Regions from separate parts of the Arthrobacter sp. Y3221048 genome, predicted to be linked through region 2. Evidence: predicted binding sites of a transcription regulator. Region 2 holds the regulator's gene; each other region holds the start of a gene.
The links. The regulator LexA, encoded in region 2, represses DNA repair genes until DNA is damaged. The targets are predictions, from matches to a motif close to TCGAACANNTGTTCGA.
Positions count from the first base shown of each region.

Region 1: a site for LexA is predicted at 1,361-1,376, ahead of AC5RVS_RS13975 (HNH endonuclease signature motif containing protein). Genes of this name have one in related genera too.
Region 3: a site for LexA is predicted at 2,038-2,053, ahead of AC5RVS_RS16050 (DUF6504 family protein). Genes of this name have one in related genera too.
Region 4: a site for LexA is predicted at 2,377-2,392, ahead of ruvA (Holliday junction branch migration protein RuvA). Genes of this name have one in related genera too.

Region 1 is NZ_JBNHHX010000004.1:319,661-323,688, forward strand. Features, by position in the region: gene AC5RVS_RS13975 (HNH endonuclease signature motif containing protein) at 1-1,347, opposite strand, end outside; gene AC5RVS_RS13980 (fumarylacetoacetate hydrolase family protein) at 1,794-3,266, shown strand; gene AC5RVS_RS13985 (GntR family transcriptional regulator) at 3,221-3,931, shown strand.
Region 2 is NZ_JBNHHX010000003.1:31,044-35,071, forward strand. Features, by position in the region: gene AC5RVS_RS09075 (histidinol-phosphate transaminase) at 1-447, opposite strand, end outside; gene AC5RVS_RS09080 (LysM peptidoglycan-binding domain-containing protein) at 520-873, opposite strand; gene lexA (transcriptional repressor LexA) at 1,172-1,921, shown strand; gene AC5RVS_RS09090 (ATP-dependent DNA helicase) at 2,029-4,028, opposite strand, start outside.
Region 3 is NZ_JBNHHX010000006.1:30,582-34,609, reverse strand. Features, by position in the region: gene AC5RVS_RS16055 (DNA polymerase III subunit alpha) at 1-1,530, opposite strand, end outside; gene AC5RVS_RS16050 (DUF6504 family protein) at 1,629-1,943, opposite strand; gene AC5RVS_RS16045 (SRPBCC family protein) at 2,147-2,581, opposite strand; gene AC5RVS_RS16040 (SOS response-associated peptidase) at 2,721-3,428, opposite strand; gene AC5RVS_RS16035 (mycoredoxin) at 3,597-3,854, shown strand; gene AC5RVS_RS16030 (S-(hydroxymethyl)mycothiol dehydrogenase) at 4,019-4,028, shown strand, end outside.
Region 4 is NZ_JBNHHX010000006.1:48,793-52,820, reverse strand. Features, by position in the region: gene AC5RVS_RS16130 (preprotein translocase subunit YajC) at 1-444, opposite strand; gene ruvB (Holliday junction branch migration DNA helicase RuvB) at 587-1,672, opposite strand; gene ruvA (Holliday junction branch migration protein RuvA) at 1,674-2,309, opposite strand; gene ruvC (crossover junction endodeoxyribonuclease RuvC) at 2,471-3,031, opposite strand; gene AC5RVS_RS16110 (YebC/PmpR family DNA-binding transcriptional regulator) at 3,058-3,813, opposite strand; gene pdxT (pyridoxal 5'-phosphate synthase glutaminase subunit PdxT) at 3,816-4,028, opposite strand, start outside.

The sequences.
Region 1 (4,028 bases), on a different contig from region 2:
AACGATCACCTGTGTCCGGTGCCCGCCCGAGTCCGGAAGCCTGCCGGTGTTCAACGCGATCCGGCAGGCCCCGACCAGGCCGGCCAGCAGCTTCTGCGCCCGGGTGGCATCGTCCATCGCCTCCACCACGGCCGGATCCACTGCCCCACGGCCATCAGCCCCTGCCGACCCAGCCCCTACAGCCGGAATCATTTCCGGGTCGGCAGCGCATGTGGCGGCTGCGGCGTTTGCCACGCCGGTCCCGGCCGCACCAGCATGATCCGTGACTGCCGCTGTGCTGCGTGCGTCGGTGTTTCCCGCGCTGCCAGTGCCGGGGCCGGCGGATCCTGCCGTGCCACCTCCACTTCCGCCGTTGGCGGCGGTTTCGATGGCGTCGGGGCGGATCCGCGGGTTCGCGGCGCTGTTCATCACGGTGGCGAGGGCTTCGTACTGGGCATCGGTGGTGTTAATGACGAACTGGTGCAGCCCCCGCCGCCGGCCCCGGTAGAACATGCCCTGCCGGGCCCGCAGTTCCTCCTCCGTCGGCTCGGCACCGTCCTGGTCGACCGCAGTTTCCCACGTCCTGGCGACCATCACCAGGGTGTCGGCATCGGCCTCTACGGCCTGCCGGACCAGCGACGCTTCCATCGCCTGCAATGCCTCCGGGGTGCCGGCGTGCCGGGCCCGGTCCAGCGAATCCACCACCACGGCCGCGGCTTGGCCGCTGACCTCCCCGCCGGCCATGGCCTCCGCCAAGACCGGCAGCGCGGGGACCCCGGGTTCCCCGTCAAACCGCACCGGCGCGGTGATCGCCTTGCCGACCCGCAGCCTGCGCCGCGCCTCGACGATACCGATCCCCAGCCTTGAGCGCAGATACTCCGCGGTGTTGGCAAACTCCGTCTTGCGGCGGCGCTGCGCCTGCTTGGACCCGGACAGGTCCGCTTCGACGGCCTCCACGCCGCCTGTGCTGATCGCCGCCGCCGGATCCGCCCACTCCCCCGCCCCCGCCGGGCTGGACGCGACGGCACCGGCACCCGCCCCTGCCCCCGCAGCTCCGGCGGGGGCAGACTCCCCCGCCCCGGCACAGGCTCCGGCCTCGGCGCCTGTGCCGGCTCCGGGTCCGGGCGCCGCCGGGTGTTCCCCGTTGGCGGCGATGTCCGCCCGTTCCACGGCCTGGGCGCCGACGGCCTGCAGGAACTCCACGAGCTTCGAAACGTCCTCCACCGCCGCTACGGTACTAACCAGATCCCGGGTGGACAGGGACGCCGAGTCGGCGGGAAAGCAGTCAGCGACATCCTGCAGCAGGACAAACGCCTGGGCCAGGGATGTTCCCATCTCCCCGGTGCGGTCCAACGGTGCAAGAGCCATACCACAATTTTATTCGTACACACATTCGATAGCCATCGGAACGGGTAATTGTGTAGGAGTAGTGGATGACCCCTTGAAATACGCTCGAGCGGCCGTCGCGTAATCGGCGTACCTTGCCATGCGGATTCCGCTTGTCCGGTCGGCCGGTTCTGGTGACTGGTTTCGACGCTGTATCGCCCAAGGGTCAGGCCGCTTTCCTGCGCAGTAGCCACTTTCGGCGGGTCCCAAGGCCCGCGGTAGCCGACCAACCGGGCCGGCCGTAGCCCCCACCATCCCACCCACCAGGCCGACCGTAGCCCCCACCATCCCCACCCACCAGTCGGTCGAAAAACCTCTCAGCCGCCTTGACGTGGCCCCCGCCACAGGCCATGATGGATCATATACGATTTCGTACTTCACAGGAGGATGCTTTGTCCGAAGCCAACGTCACCCAGTCCGCGGGCACGCTGCAGGCGGTTGATTCCCAGATCCTGGAGGACGCCGGCAAGGTGCTGGCCGTACATCTGTCCTACAACTCCCGGGCGGCACAGCGTGGACGGGTTCCGGCGAACCCCTCCTACTTCATGAAGGCTTCCTCCTCGCTGGCCCTCTCGGGCGGCACTGTGGAGCGCCCCGCGGGCACCGAACTGCTGGCCTTCGAGGGCGAAATCGCCCTCCTCATCGGCAAGCCTGCCCGCCGCGTCACCGTAGAGGAGGCCTGGGACCATGTTGGCCATGTGACCGCCAGCAACGACCTGGGCGTCTACGACATCAAGTACGCGGACAAGGGCTCCAACGTCCGCTCCAAGTCCGGCGACGGCTTTACGCCGATCGGCCCGGCCCTGCTGCCCGCCGCGTCGGTCAACCCGGACGCCCTCCGGATCCGCACCTGGGTCAACGGCGAGGTCGTCCAGGACGACACGACCGCCGGCCTGATCTTCTCCTTCGCCCGCATTGTCGCCGACCTGTCGCAGCTGATGACACTGCACCCGGGAGACATTATCCTCACCGGAACCCCGGCCGGCTCCTCCGTGATCGTGCCGGGCGACGTCGTCGAGGTCGAGGTTTCCGACGAAGCCGCCGGGCTGAGCACCGGCCGCCTGTCGACCACGGTCACCCAGGGCGAGGCGGAATTCGCGTCCTTCGGCAACACTCCCAAGATCACCGACGCCGACCGGATCGATGCCTTCGGCAGCGAGGAAGCGGCCGGCCTGGCCCCGGCAATTACCGGCAAGTCCGCGCTGACCGAGGACGTCAAGGCCAAGCTGCTGTCGGTCGCCACGGCCACCATCTCCGGCGCGTTGCGGAAGCGGGGGCTGAACAACGTCAGCGTCGACGGCCTGCTGGCCACCAAGCCCGGGCAGAAGGTCATCGGCACCGCCCGCACGCTGCGGTATGTGCCCAACCGCGAGGACCTGTTCAAGTCCCACGGCGGCGGCTACAACGCGCAGAAGCGCATCATCGACGCCCTCGGCCCGGGCGAGATCCTGGTCATGGAGGCCCGCGGCGAGAAGGGCTCCGGCACCCTCGGGGACATCCTCGCCCTGCGCTCCCAGGTGCGCGGTGCGGAAGCCATCATTACCGACGGCGGGGTCCGCGACCTTTCCGAGGTGGCGGCGCTGGACATCCCGACGTTCTACAACGGCGCCCACCCGGCGGTGCTGGGACGCAAGCACGTGCCCTGGGACACCGACGTGACGGTTGCCTGCGGCGGCACCACCATCCAGCCCGGGGACATCATCGTCGCCGACGACAACGGCATCCTGGTGATACCGCCGGCCCTCGCCGCCGAGATCGCGGGCGAGGTCGTCGAACAGGAACGCCAGGACAGCTTCGTCTTCGAGATGGTCAAGGAGGGCCACAAGATCGAGGGCCTGTTCCCGATGAACGCCGAATGGCGCGCACGCTACGAGGCCTGGGTCGCGGAGCAACCGAAGTGACCACCCTGGCCCCCAGCAAGTCGGAACAGGCCTACGAGCTGCTGCACGAGCGGATCGCCAAGGGCGAGCTGGTGCCCGGCTACCGGCTGGTCCTCGGGACCATCGCCGCGGAGCTTGGCTGCAGTACCGTCCCGGTGCGCGAGGCGATCCGCCGGCTGGAGGCCGAGGGCCTGGTGACGTTCGAGCGCAATATCGGCGCGACGGTGGCAGCCGTTGACGCCGAGTTGTACCTGCACACCATGCAGACGCTGGCCGTGATCGAGGGCGCGGCAACGGCCTTGGCCGCGCCGCTGCTCTCCGCCGTGGACCTGGCCGAGGCGCGCGCGGTCAACGCCGAGCTGCGCCGGTGCCTGGAGGACTTCGATCCGCGCCGCTTCACCCAGCTCAACGACCGGTTCCACGCCGGGTTGTACGAACGCTGCCCGAACCCGCACATCCTGGACCTGGTACACCGGGGCTGGAACCGGCTCAACGCGATGCGGGCCTCCAGCTTCAGCCACATCCCCGGCCGCGCCCGCTCCTCGGTCGAGGAACACGAGCAACTGCTGGATTTGATCGACGCCGGTGCCAGCACCGGCGAGGTGGAGAAGGCGGCCCGGGCACACCGGACCAACACGCTCAACGCCTACCTGGCCGCGGACGGCTTGCCGCCCTCGCCCCTGTAGGCCGCGCCCGCTGCGGAAGGCGACAACCCGCCGTCGTCAGCGGCCAAGCACCCTCTACAGCCCAGACCTCACCGACTACCGACCATTCAACCCCAAT
Region 2 (4,028 bases):
GTCCGGCGACAACGTGAAGTCTGCCCCCCGCGGAACAGCCACATAATCCGTGTCCGTCCCGCTGGCCAGCAGCGGGTACATCGAATAGGTGGGCGGGAAGCTCAGCAGGGTACGGCCGGGGCCGCCGAAGGCCTGGAGGATTTGCTGCAGGACTTCATTCGATCCGTTGGCAGCCCAGATGTTCCCTGCGGTGACGCCGTGCCCCAAGTAGCGGGCCAGTGCCGTTCTCAGCTTCGTGAACTCGCGATCCGGATACCGGTTCAGGCCCGCGGCCGCGTCGCTAACGGCCGAGACGATGGCCTGACGGACGGCGTCGGGCAGTCCGTGGGTGTTTTCGTTGACATTCAGGAGGACGGGAACCTCCAACTGGGGCGCACCATAGGGCTCCAAGCCCCGAAGATTGTCCCGCAACGGCAGGCGGTTCAGGCGTTCTAACTGCTCACTCACCGGTCCAGTTTAAGCTTCGGCCCGCCCGGGGCAGGAATCGGGCGGGCCGAAGCAGCTCATGTTACGGCTGCCTCAGCGCGCGGACGGGACCAGCAGCTGCTGGCCGGCATGGACGATGTCTCCCTGGAGGCCGTTCAATTGCGCGATCTCGAGAATGACATCGTGAGGGTTGCGGTCGGGGGCGGACCGTACCGCCACGTCCCACAGCGTCTGGCCGCTGCCAACCGTGACAGTTGACGCCGGCCCCGGCCCCAGCCCCCCGGCGGCGGCCATTGCCGGCGCCGTGAAGAAACCGATCAAGGTCAGGGCGGCGGCCGCGGCCAGCATCAGCGGCAGGCCAATCAGCAACAAACGGCCTCTGCGGGTCAGCCGGAGGTTGGTGCTGGTACGGACGCCGGCGGCCTGCGGTGCGAGCTGGGCGGACATGGTGTCACCTTTCCTATTTTCGATCTATTTCGGCTGGTTTCGATCGTCTGGCTGTCGCGTTCGAATATATCTTCGAACGTATCTCCTACAGTTCTAGCACTGGTGATCGAACATTGTCGAGACTCAGTCGAACAAATGTTTGAAATTCATCACCGCCTCGCCTAGCGTTGGAAGCGTCAAGCGGCGGTAAGAGCAGTGCACCAGCCGCCACCGACAAAACAGCCGAGACAACAATCCATGCGCGGTTCCGCTACCGCAGCAACGGCGCGTGGACCACTACGGGAGACCGGGGCCGGATATGTCCGAAGAGAGCACCACCAAAGCCGGAGCCAGGCGACGCGGCCGACCCGTCAAAGTGGGACGCAGCCTGACGCCGCGGCAGAAGAAGATCCTGGAGACGATCCAGCGATCCGTCATGTCCAACGGATACCCTCCGTCGATGCGCGAGATTGGTGACACCGTCGGCTTGGCGAGCCTGTCCAGCGTCACGCATCAGCTGGCCCAACTCGAGAAGATGGGCTACATCAGGCGCGACCCTAAGCGTCCCCGTGCGATGGAAATCCTGACTCCGCTGACACTCGAGCACGGGGGTGTGGAAATCGTCGGAGTCGATGAACCGCAGCAGCTGCGCAGCTCCAGCGGCGTTGCAGTATCTGAACTCACCACTTCGTCCGACACGGCGATGGTGCCGCTGGTGGGACGGATCGCGGCAGGCGGGCCGATCCTGGCGGATCAGGCGGTCGAGGACGTCATGCCCCTGCCTCGTCAGCTCGTGGGCCACGGCGAGTTGTTCATGCTCAGGGTTTCGGGCGATTCAATGATCGATGCGGCTATCTGTGACGGCGACTGGGTAGTGGTGCGCCAGCAGCACACGGCCGAGAACGGCGACATCGTGGCGGCGCTGCTCGACGACGAAGCCACGGTCAAGACCTTCCGGCAGCGCGACGGACACACCTGGCTGCTGCCGCAGAACACCCAGTACGAACCGATTCTGGGAGACCACGCAACCATCATGGGCAAGGTTGTCTCGGTGATGCGGGCCCTCTGACCCGCCGCAAGCTACTCAGTTCCCCCTCTGCCGGTCACCGGGGGACTTTGCCCGTTCCCGGTTGGCGGGCGGACGACCGCTCCGGCGTGGCTGCTGCCACGGCCCGTTCAGGCAGCGGCAGCAGCCAGCCTCTCCAGGATCTGACGTGCCATGGCGCCGTCCTTGGTGCTCCAGAAGGGCGGCAGGGCGCTGCGCAGGAAGCCCCCGTAGCGTGCTGTCGCCAGCCGTGAGTCCAACACGGCCACAACTCCCCGGTCATTGGAGGCGCGGATCAGCCTGCCTGCCCCCTGCGCCAGCCGCACAGCCGCATGGGTCGCCGAAACGGTCATGAAACCGTTTCCCCCGGCCTGCGCCACGGACCGGGTTCGGGCGGTCGTGAGCGGGTCGTCCGGCCGGGGGAACGGAATCCGGTCGATGACCACGAGCCGGCACGCTGCACCGGGAACGTCGACGCCCTGCCAGAGCGTCATGGTGCCAAACAGACAGGCGTCCGGTTCCTCGGCGAATTGGCGGACCAGCGCCGACATCGATGATTCTCCTTGGCACAGGATGGTCAGGTCGGTGCGCTCGCGCATCTCCGCTGCAGCTTCTTCTGCCGCACGCCGCGAAGAAAACAAGCCCAGGGCGCCGCCGCGCGAGGCCAGCAGGAGCTCCTCCAGTTCATCAAGCTGCTCGGGGCTGGTGCCCCGGCCCGGCTTGGGCAGATGTGACGCCACGTACAGCACGCCCTGCCGGGGGTAATCGAAGGGGCTGCCCACATCAACGCTGGAATAGGCCGGCGCGCCTGCTCCCAGCAGTCCGAGTGACCCGGCTACGGCGTCGAAGGTCCCCCCAACGGACAATGTTGCCGAGGTGAGCACCACCGTGTGTTCGTCGAACAGGCCTTCGCGCAGCCGGGACGCCACGGAGAGCGGCGCTATGTTCAGCGTTGCCGGCTGGTCGTCATTGGCGGCGTAGTCGCCGGTCTCGCCATAAGTACTGGGACGGGTCGCCCAGATGACCTCCCGGGAGTCGGGCGCGGACAGCAGCCGTTCAGCCAGCTCCAGCACGGCAGAGAGCCGTGACCGCGCCATCTGCCGCCCGCCGTCCGCTGCCCCCGCACCGTCCGGCTTGGAATCGGAAAGCGCTGTACGGGCGGCTTCCCGCAGTTGCGTGAGCACCAATTCATGCTCCTCGCGGAGGCCGGCCGCCAACAGCCCGGTCGGCACCGACTGCAGGACGTCCTCCAGGGCGTCGGCCGCGGAGTTCAGCGGTTCCACGCTGATCCCCGTGTGCTTGCGCGCCGTGGAGGCGGCGGTGCGGACCATGGCAGCGGAGAGTTGCCCCGCGACGGCGCTGGTGACGCGGTCCTGCAGCTCATGGGCCTCGTCGATGACCACCACATCGTAGTCCGGGAGCACGGCCACGCCTTCGAAGGCGTTGATGGCCAGCATGGCGTGATTTGTGATCACGATGTCTGCCTCTGCCGCGTGGCCCCGTGCCAGTTCGCTGAAGCACTCGGCCGCCAGGGGACATTTTTGGGCGCCCAGGCATTCCATCGACCCGACGGAGACCTGGCGCCACGCCCGGTCGCTGACACCGGGCACCAGTTCGTCCCGATCGCCGGTTTCGGTCTCCTGTGCCCACTCGCGCAGGCGCACGACCTCCTTGCCCAGTGCGCCCGATGCGCCGGAAGCCGCCGCCGCGCCGGCCGGAGCAGGATGAGGAACGGCGTCCTCGCCCAGGCTGAACAGTGCCGCCGGTGCATCTTCGTCCGGAAAGCCGCCCGCCAGCTTGTGCAGGCAGAGGTAATTGTTCCTGCCTTTGAGTAAAGCGACGTCCAGCGGCCTGGGAAGCTCGTCGGCGACGGCCTCCAGGAGCCGCGGCAGATCACGCTTGACGATCTGCGATTGCAACGCCAGCGTCGCGGTCGAGACGATGGCGGGCTTTTCCCCCTGAAGCGCCTGGACCATGAGCGGCACGAGATAGGCCAGCGACTTGCCGGTGCCTGTGCCCGCCTGCACCAGCAGGTGCTGCCGGCGGTCAAAAGCCTCGGCCACTTTCGCGGCCATCTCATGCTGGCCGGCACGGTGCTGGCCGCCCATCCCCTGCACCGCGACATCAAGCA
Region 3 (4,028 bases), on a different contig from region 2:
CGCGGAAAACGCGCGCAGCTCCGGCTTCTCTGCCATCGCCTCACGGAACTGGCGCGCGGAGAACCGCCACAGCTGTTTGGCGATGCCCGAAATCTCCTCCTCCGGCAGCCCCAGCGCCAAGCCGGCGTCGCGGACCGCCCCGCGGGCACGGTAACCGTTCTGCATGCTCATCAGGGTTACCCGCTGGCTGCCGAAACGGTCGAAGATCCTTTGGTAGACGTTGTGCCGCTCTGCGCTTTCCACATCGATGTCGATGTCCGGCAAGGTGGAACGGTCCTGGGAGAGGAAGCGCTCGAAGATCAGCCCGTGGTCCAGGGGGTTCACGTGGCTGATGTAGAGCAGATAGTTCACCAGGCTTGAGGCGCCCGACCCCCGGGCCGCGGCGCGCACGCCCATCCCGGTGATCATGCGCGACACTTCGGCCACCGTCAGGAAGTAGGAGGCGAAGCCCAGCCGCGAGATGATGCCCAGCTCATGGGCCAGCCGGTCCCGCAGTTCCTTCTCGGCCCGTCCGGAGATTCCGCCGAACCGTTCGGCGATGCCGGTTTCGCAGCGCTGCACCAGCTCGGCCACGGGATCCCCGTCGATCCCGATGACAGAGGCTTCGGGGACCACCGGGCGCTTGAAGCCCATGTCTTGGTAAGGATCCATGCGGCACCGGTCGGCCACCGCTTCCGTCGTGGCCAGCAGGCGGATGACGTCCTTGCTTCCGCCGCCGGCTGCCTGCACGATTTCCCGCGCCAAGGCTTGCATCCGGTCGGGGGATTTCAACCAGCCCTGGGCGCTCGGCTGCAGATCCGGCAGCTTGGACAAGGCTGTCAGCGCCCTCGCCGAGTCCAGCACATCGGCGGTGGCGGCTCCGTCCTCTTCGCAGTAGCGCACGGCATTGGTCAGCACTGCCGGCAGATTCAGCTCCCCGGCCAGGTTAAGCATCCGCACCGCGTGGGCGGTACTGAGATTCTCCCCCGGGGCACTCAGGTGGGAGACGATTTCCACCACCAGCGACCCGCCCGGCAGACCGCTGCGCCAGCGTCCGGCCAACCGGCGGGCTTCGGCGTAGCTGCGGCGGCGCAGCGCCTGTCCGACGTCCGAAAAAGGGCCCAGCAGCACCGTCAGGGCCGGTTCGCGGTCCGGAACACCGGCATGCCGGGCGAGTTGATCCACCGTCACGCCGGGCGTCCGGCGGCTGGCCGAGCGCCCGCGGGCAGCTGTGCCGGCATGGGCTTCCGATACCAGGCGGCAGAGCGCATGGTAGCCGCTGCCCTGGTTTCCGCCATGGGCCAGCACCACAACGCGGCCGGTGTCCCGGCCGCCGCCGTCCTGGACGGCCAGGTCCACGCCGACTATCGGATCCATCCCCGTCGCCAGGCACGCCTTAAGGTGCTTGACCGTGCCGTAGAGGCCGTCCCGGTCGGTGCAGGCCAAGGCGTCGGCTCCGAAGGAAGCGGCCGCTGCGGCCAGTTCCTCCGGCCAGGAGACACCGTAGTGCGCACTGAACGCCGTGGATACATGCAGGTGGGTAAAGCTCATGGACATTCCAAACAACGGTTGGGGCACAGGATGGGTATCCGGCGGACTGCCGCGGGGAACCGGGTGCTGGATAAAAGCCGGCGGGAACCGGGGTGCCGTCAGGCGCTCAGCTCCCGGACGGCATCATGGACGCGGATCAGGCGCCAGCGCCCGGTATCCACCTGATGGGAGAGGTCCAGGGTGCGGATTTGTGACCGGCCATTCAGCCGCGCCTGCACCCGCCAGATCTCATGGTCCACCAGCCCTGCGCCCCTGCCCCGTTCCGCGCGCAGTTCCTCCGCCCACCATTTGCGGCGTTCGTACCAACGCACCGGTTCCGCGACGATCCGGTAGCTCCTGCCCTGCCAGCGCAGCCGGAGCGGCTGTCCGGCAGGGGAACACACAACGTCAACTGCTTCACTGAAAACACCCATGTCCCAGTCGCCTTTCATCTGGACAACGGGTCATAATCCCCGGCGAGCGCCCCTGCCAACACGCCCGCCGAAGAACTTGACCCTCTTATTCTATTCGAATATGTGTTCGAATCCAAGGTCAAGCGTAGGTACGGGCACTGACAAAATCGGGGCCGCAGGCCGACGGCGGTAAGCGCGCAGCGGTTCGGCGGCCGGGGGCCTGCCTAGCCGTCGTGCTCGGCGAGGTATTTCACGTCGCCGACCAGCTTGTCCCACATCAGCTTGGAGTGTTCCGCCGCTTCGGCGGTGTCGTTGTTGTCCTGCGACAGCGTGAACTCTGTCCCGCCCGGGACTTCCTCCAGCGTCCAGACGAGACGGTGGTAGTTCTCGGGTAAGTCCTCCCGGCCGGACAGCGGACTAAAGTGCGTGACGACCAGCCGCCGTCCGGGTTCGAACTCCAGCACCTGGCCCTTGTCCTCGTACGCCTCGCCCTCCCACTCACCCCGCCATCGAATGGGCCCGCCGACGCTCCAATCGGTCTGCACGTCGGTGCCGAACATAAACCCCCTGATGGCTTCGGGGTCCGTGATCACCGACCAGACACGGTCCGGCGGCGCCGCGATGGTTGCCGTCGAGCTGGCCACGTACTTTCCAGGCATTGGATCCTCCCCTGAGCCCCGCTTCGGCGGCGCGGGTCCGGCTACTCCGTCCCAGCTTCCAGCAGCCGGGGCCGGCGCACAATGACCGCGGGGATGCGAACGATGGGGCGCACCTCGTTTCCCGGCCGCCGGCCGGCTCTCATGCCGCCTCGTCGATGAGGTCGGGCCCGTTGTTGCGCACGTTGTTGACCTTCGAACTAACCCGCCGCGGGACAAGATGCGGTTCGGGCATGGCCTCCAGCAGCTGCTGCACGTCGGCTTCGGATGTCGTTTCCGGATCCAGCCAGTCCGCATAGAGGCCGGGCGGAACGATCAGCGGTGTCCGGTCATGGATATGCCCGAGCGCATCGGCCGCCTGGGTGGTGATGATGGTGCAGGTCCGCAGCCACTTCTCCGGGTGGTCTTCGGGCAGGGCAGGGTCCGGCCAGTTCTCGAACAAAGCGGCGAAAGCCAGCGTCTCTTCGTGTTCGCCGTGAAGGTAGGTCGGAATCTTGCCCTCGTCGGTCTTTTGCCATTCAAAATACCCGTCGGCAACGAGCAACCCGCGTTTCCTGGCCGCCGCCTTGCGGAACGAGGGTTTCTCCGTCACGGTCTCCATGCGTGCATTGATCAGGCGCGCGCCGGACCGGGGGTCCTTGGCCCACGGGGGCACGAGACCCCACCTGGCCAGGATGAGTTTTCTCGATATTCCCTCACCGCCGGGTCCCTTGCGGTCGATGATCAGGGGGACGTCGTCGGTCGGTGCCACGTTGTAGGAGGGCTGGATCTCTTCAACGTAGGACTCGTCGACGTCGAACGAGGCCACCAGGTCGCCGGTGCTCCGGGCCATGACGTATCTGCCGCACATGCCTCCATTATGGTCCAGTTCCGCGGCGGAACCCCGGCGCGGGCCCGAAAAGCCGCGGCCGCCCGAGTCGGGATCTCCCGCCCGGCCGCCGCCACCGCCGGCGCCGGGAATGACCGGGCCGGGCGGGACGTTGATATGATCACAAGCTTTCACCGAAAAGGAGCCATCTTGGACTACACACCCGCTGACGGAACCGTCACCATGTTCTCCACCACCTGGTGCGGATACTGCCGCCGCCTGAAGACCCAGCTCGATGCCCAGGGCATCGGCTACACGGAAATCAACATCGAAGAGGTCCCGGGCACCGCCGAACTGGTCGAGAAGATCAACGGCGGCAACCAGACGGTACCCACCCTGCTCTTCCCGGATGGCAGCAGCGCCACCAACCCGCCGCTGGCGCTGGTCAAGGAGCGCCTGGCCGTCTAGCCAGCGCACGCTCCGCCGGTCGTCTTCGAACCGCGGGCCCAAGGGGCGCCGCAGTTTCCATAACAATCGTTTTGGAAATTGTGGCGCCCCTGTTTTCTTCCTAGGATGGGCAGGACGGCCGACGACGGCCTCGCCAGACTTCGCTAGGAAGGAATCACTCCCGCATGGTTCACA
Region 4 (4,028 bases), on a different contig from region 2:
CTACTTGGTGTCTTTGTTCTGCTCTTCGTTCAGCCGCTTGAGGGTGTCCTCGGCGGATTCCTCCGGGCGGGTGGCGCTTTCCGCGGTGAGGGACGAGGCGTCGTCGGGAACCTCGGGGGTCTCCGGGGTCACCACTTCGTTCACCGCCTGGGTGTGCACAGTGGCGGTGTTGCCCGGCGACAGTTCAAGGACCACCTTGTTGTTGTCGGGGTCGAGGGAAACGACGGTGCCGAAGAGACCGAACTGCGTCATCACCTCGGTGCCCGGCACCATCTGCTCCTTGATGCGCTCAGCCTTCTCGCGCATCTGGGCCTGGACCTTCTTCTGCTTGCGGAACATGAAAAAGATCAACAGCGCGAAAACGGCGAACAGGCCGATCGTCATCACGTCGATGCCGCCCGACTGCTGCTGGGGAGTGGTGCCGGTGAAGAGATTTACGAACACAGGAAAGTTCCGTCCTAGAAGTCTGGAGCGGACCGGTAGGAAAATCCGGACCGTGTACGCAGCCTGCCGCGTCCCGCGAGGAACGGCGCACTCCGCACGTTCCTACCATTCTACGCGGTGACGGCCCTTACACGGTCAAGCTTCAGTTTTCGGCGAAACCCGTGTCCGGCTCCAGCAGTTCCGAGAGCAGGTCTTCGGTCTGTCCTGCGGCCAGATGATCCGGCACCGCCAGCCCCAGGTGTTGCCAGGCGGCGGCGGTGGCGATCCGTCCGCGCGGCGTCCTGCCCAGCAGCCCTTCGCGGACCAGGTAGGGCTCGGCCACCGTCTCCACCGTCTCGGTTTCCTCGCCGACGGCGATGGCCAGGGTGGACAGGCCGACGGGCCCGCCGCCGAACTTGGTAATCAGGGCGGTCAGCACCGCCCGGTCCAGGCGGTCCAGTCCCCGTTCGTCGACTTCGTACATATCCAGCGCAGCCGCCGCCGCACGCGCATCAATCTCCTCGATCTTGTGCACGAGAGCCCAGTCCCGCACGCGGCGCAGCAAACGATTGGCGATGCGGGGAGTGCCGCGGGAGCGTCCGGCGATCTCGGCGAAGCCCGCCGAACTCACCTTGAGGTCCAGCAGCATGGCCGAGCGGCGGAGCACCAGTTCAAGCTCCGCGACGGCGTAGAACTCCAGGTGCCCGGTGAAGCCGAAACGGTCACGCAGCGGACCCGGCAGCAGCCCGGCCCGGGTCGTGGCCCCGACGAGGGTGAACGGCGGCAGGTCAAGCGGGATGGCGGTGGCGCCGGCGCCCTTGCCCACCACGATGTCCACCCGGAAGTCCTCCATCGCCATGTAGAGCATTTCCTCCGCCGGCCGCGACATCCGGTGGATCTCATCCAGGAAAAAGATCTCCCCTTCGGTCAGCGACGACAGGATCGCTGCCAGGTCGCCCGCGTGCTGAATCGCCGGTCCGGAGCTGATCCGCAGCGGCGCGTTCATTTCCGCGGCGATGATCATGGCCAGCGTGGTCTTGCCCAGCCCGGGCGGGCCGGACAGCAGGACGTGGTCGGCCGTGCGTTCGCGGATCCGGGAAGCTTCCAGCACCAGCGACAGCTGTTGGCGGACCCTGGCCTGGCCCACGAAATCGTCCAGGTTCTTGGGCCGCAGCGCCGATTCGATCGCCCTTTCTTCGGTTTCCGACGTGTTGGCGACCAGCCGGTTGTTCTCGGAATCCTCTGCCACGCTAGTTCACTCCCGCGGTCCGCCGGGCCGAGCCAGTCCGGGCACCGTCCTGGCCCAGCCTGCGCAGGGTCAGCCGCAGCAAGTCGCCCACATTGCCCGCCGCTGCCGCCTCCGGATTTTCCTCCGCGGTGGTGTCCACGGCCGCGGCGGCGTCCTTCTCCGACCAGCCCAGGCCCGCCAGGGCCTCCTGCACCTGTCCCTTCCAGCCGCCCGCCTGTTGGGGGGCCTGCTCGCCGGTGGGGATCAGCTTCCCGGCCAGCTCCAGCACGATCCGGCCGGCGAGCTTCGGCCCGATACCCGGAACCTTGGTGAATGCCTTGCTGTCCCCCTCCGCGGCGGCAACCCTCAGGGCCTCGGGCGAGTGCACCGACAGCGCCGCCAGGCCGAGCCTCGGACCGACCCCGCTGACCGAGATGAGGGTTTCGAAGACTTCCCGTTGCGCCGCGTCCTCGAAGCCGAACAGCGTCATGGAGTCTTCGCGGACAATCATGGTGGTGGCCAGTTCGGCCTCCCGCCCCACGAACAGCGTGCCCAGGGTCTGCGGCGTCGCCTGGACGAGCATGCCGAATCCGTTGACCTCGATCACGGCCGATTGCAATCCCACGTGGGCGACGACGCCGCGCAACGAGCTAATCATGAACTCAACTCCCAATTCCGGCACTGCGGCCCGGAGTCCACCCGCAGCAGCACGGCGGGCGGATTGTCCGAACATATCTACGAATAGCTTACGGGGCAGCGCAGACATTACCGGCGACCGCCACACCGTGGCACCGTTTGCCTTCAGCCGCCGGCGGCGGGTCAGCGGCGCGTCCGCTTGGCCTTTGCTTCGGCCTCCGCCCAGAGCCTCTGGGCCGTCGTCATCCCGCCGCCGGCAGCCGGTTTCGCTGCTCCGCCGCGCCAGGCATGGGTGATTGCCAACGCCAAGGCGTCAGCGGCGTCGGCCGGGCGCGGCGGGGTGTCCAGCCGCAGGATCCGGGTCACCATCTTGGTCACCGCGGCTTTGTCCGCCTGCCCGTTGCCGGTGACCGCCGCTTTCACTTCGGTAGGGGTGTGCAGCGCGACGGCGATCCCCCGCCGTGCTGCCGCCGCGATGACCACGCCGGACGCCTGGGCCGTGCCCATCACCGTGCTGACATTGGTCTGGCTGAAAACGCGTTCGACGGCGAGCACGTCGGGCGTGTGCGCGTCGAGCCATTCGTCGATGGCGTCGGCGATCTTGAGCAGGCGCAGCTCCAGCGGCATGTCCGGGGTGGTCCCGACCACCCCGACGTCCACCAGCGAGGAGCGGCGGTTTGGTTCAATATCGACCACACCCAGGCCGCAGCGGGTCAGGCCCGGGTCCACTCCCAGCACGCGCATGGCTGGTGCCGACGGCCGGACCGGTGTCAGTCGTTCTCGATTTCGGCGAGGACATCCGCGCTGATGTCGGCGTTGGAGTAGACGTTCTGGACGTCGTCCAGGTCCTCGAGCGCATCCACCAGTTTCATAAACTTCCGGGCTGCGTCCGCGTCGAGTTCCACGGCCATCGAGGAGACGAACTCGATCTCATCGGTTTCGTACTCGATGCCGGCCTCTTCCAGCGCGGCGACGACGGCGCGAAGGTCCGCGGGATCGGTGTGGACCTCGAAGTTGTCGCCCTGCTCCTTGACTTCCTCAGCGCCGGCTTCCAGCACCGCCATCAGGAGGTCGTCTTCCGTGAGCCCGTTGGCGGGCAGGGACACCACGCCCTTGCGGGAGAACATGTAGGACACCGACCCCGGGTCGGCCACGGTGCCGCCGTTGCGGGTGATCGCCAAACGAACCTCGGAGGCGGCCCGGTTCTTGTTGTCGGTGAGGCACTCGATCAGCACGGCGGAGCCCTGCGGGCCACGGGCCTCGTAGATGATTTCGCTGTAGTCCACCGTTTCGCCGGTCAGGCCGGCGCCGCGCTTGACCGCGCGGTCAATGTTGTCGTTGGGGACCGACGTCTTCTTGGCCTTTTGGACGGCCAGCTCCAGCGCGGGGTTGCCGGACATGTCCGCTCCCCCGTTGCGGGCCGCCACTTCGATGTTCTTGATCAGCTTCGCGAACGACTTGGCACGCCTGGCGTCGATCACGGCCTTCTTGTGCTTGGTGGTTGCCCACTTGGAGTGTCCGGCCATGCTTACGCCTCTCCTCTGACGATGCGGATGAAAAGTTCGTGGATGCGGCGCTCCCCCGTAATCTCCGGGTGGAAGGATGTCGCCAGCAAATGCCGCGAACGCACTGCCACTATTCTAGCTGTCCCGTGCAAAGTATCGGTGTGGGAGGCCGCCTCCGGCTCGACGATGGCAAGGACCTCCACGTCCTTGCCCACGCGTTCCACCCAGGGCGCCCG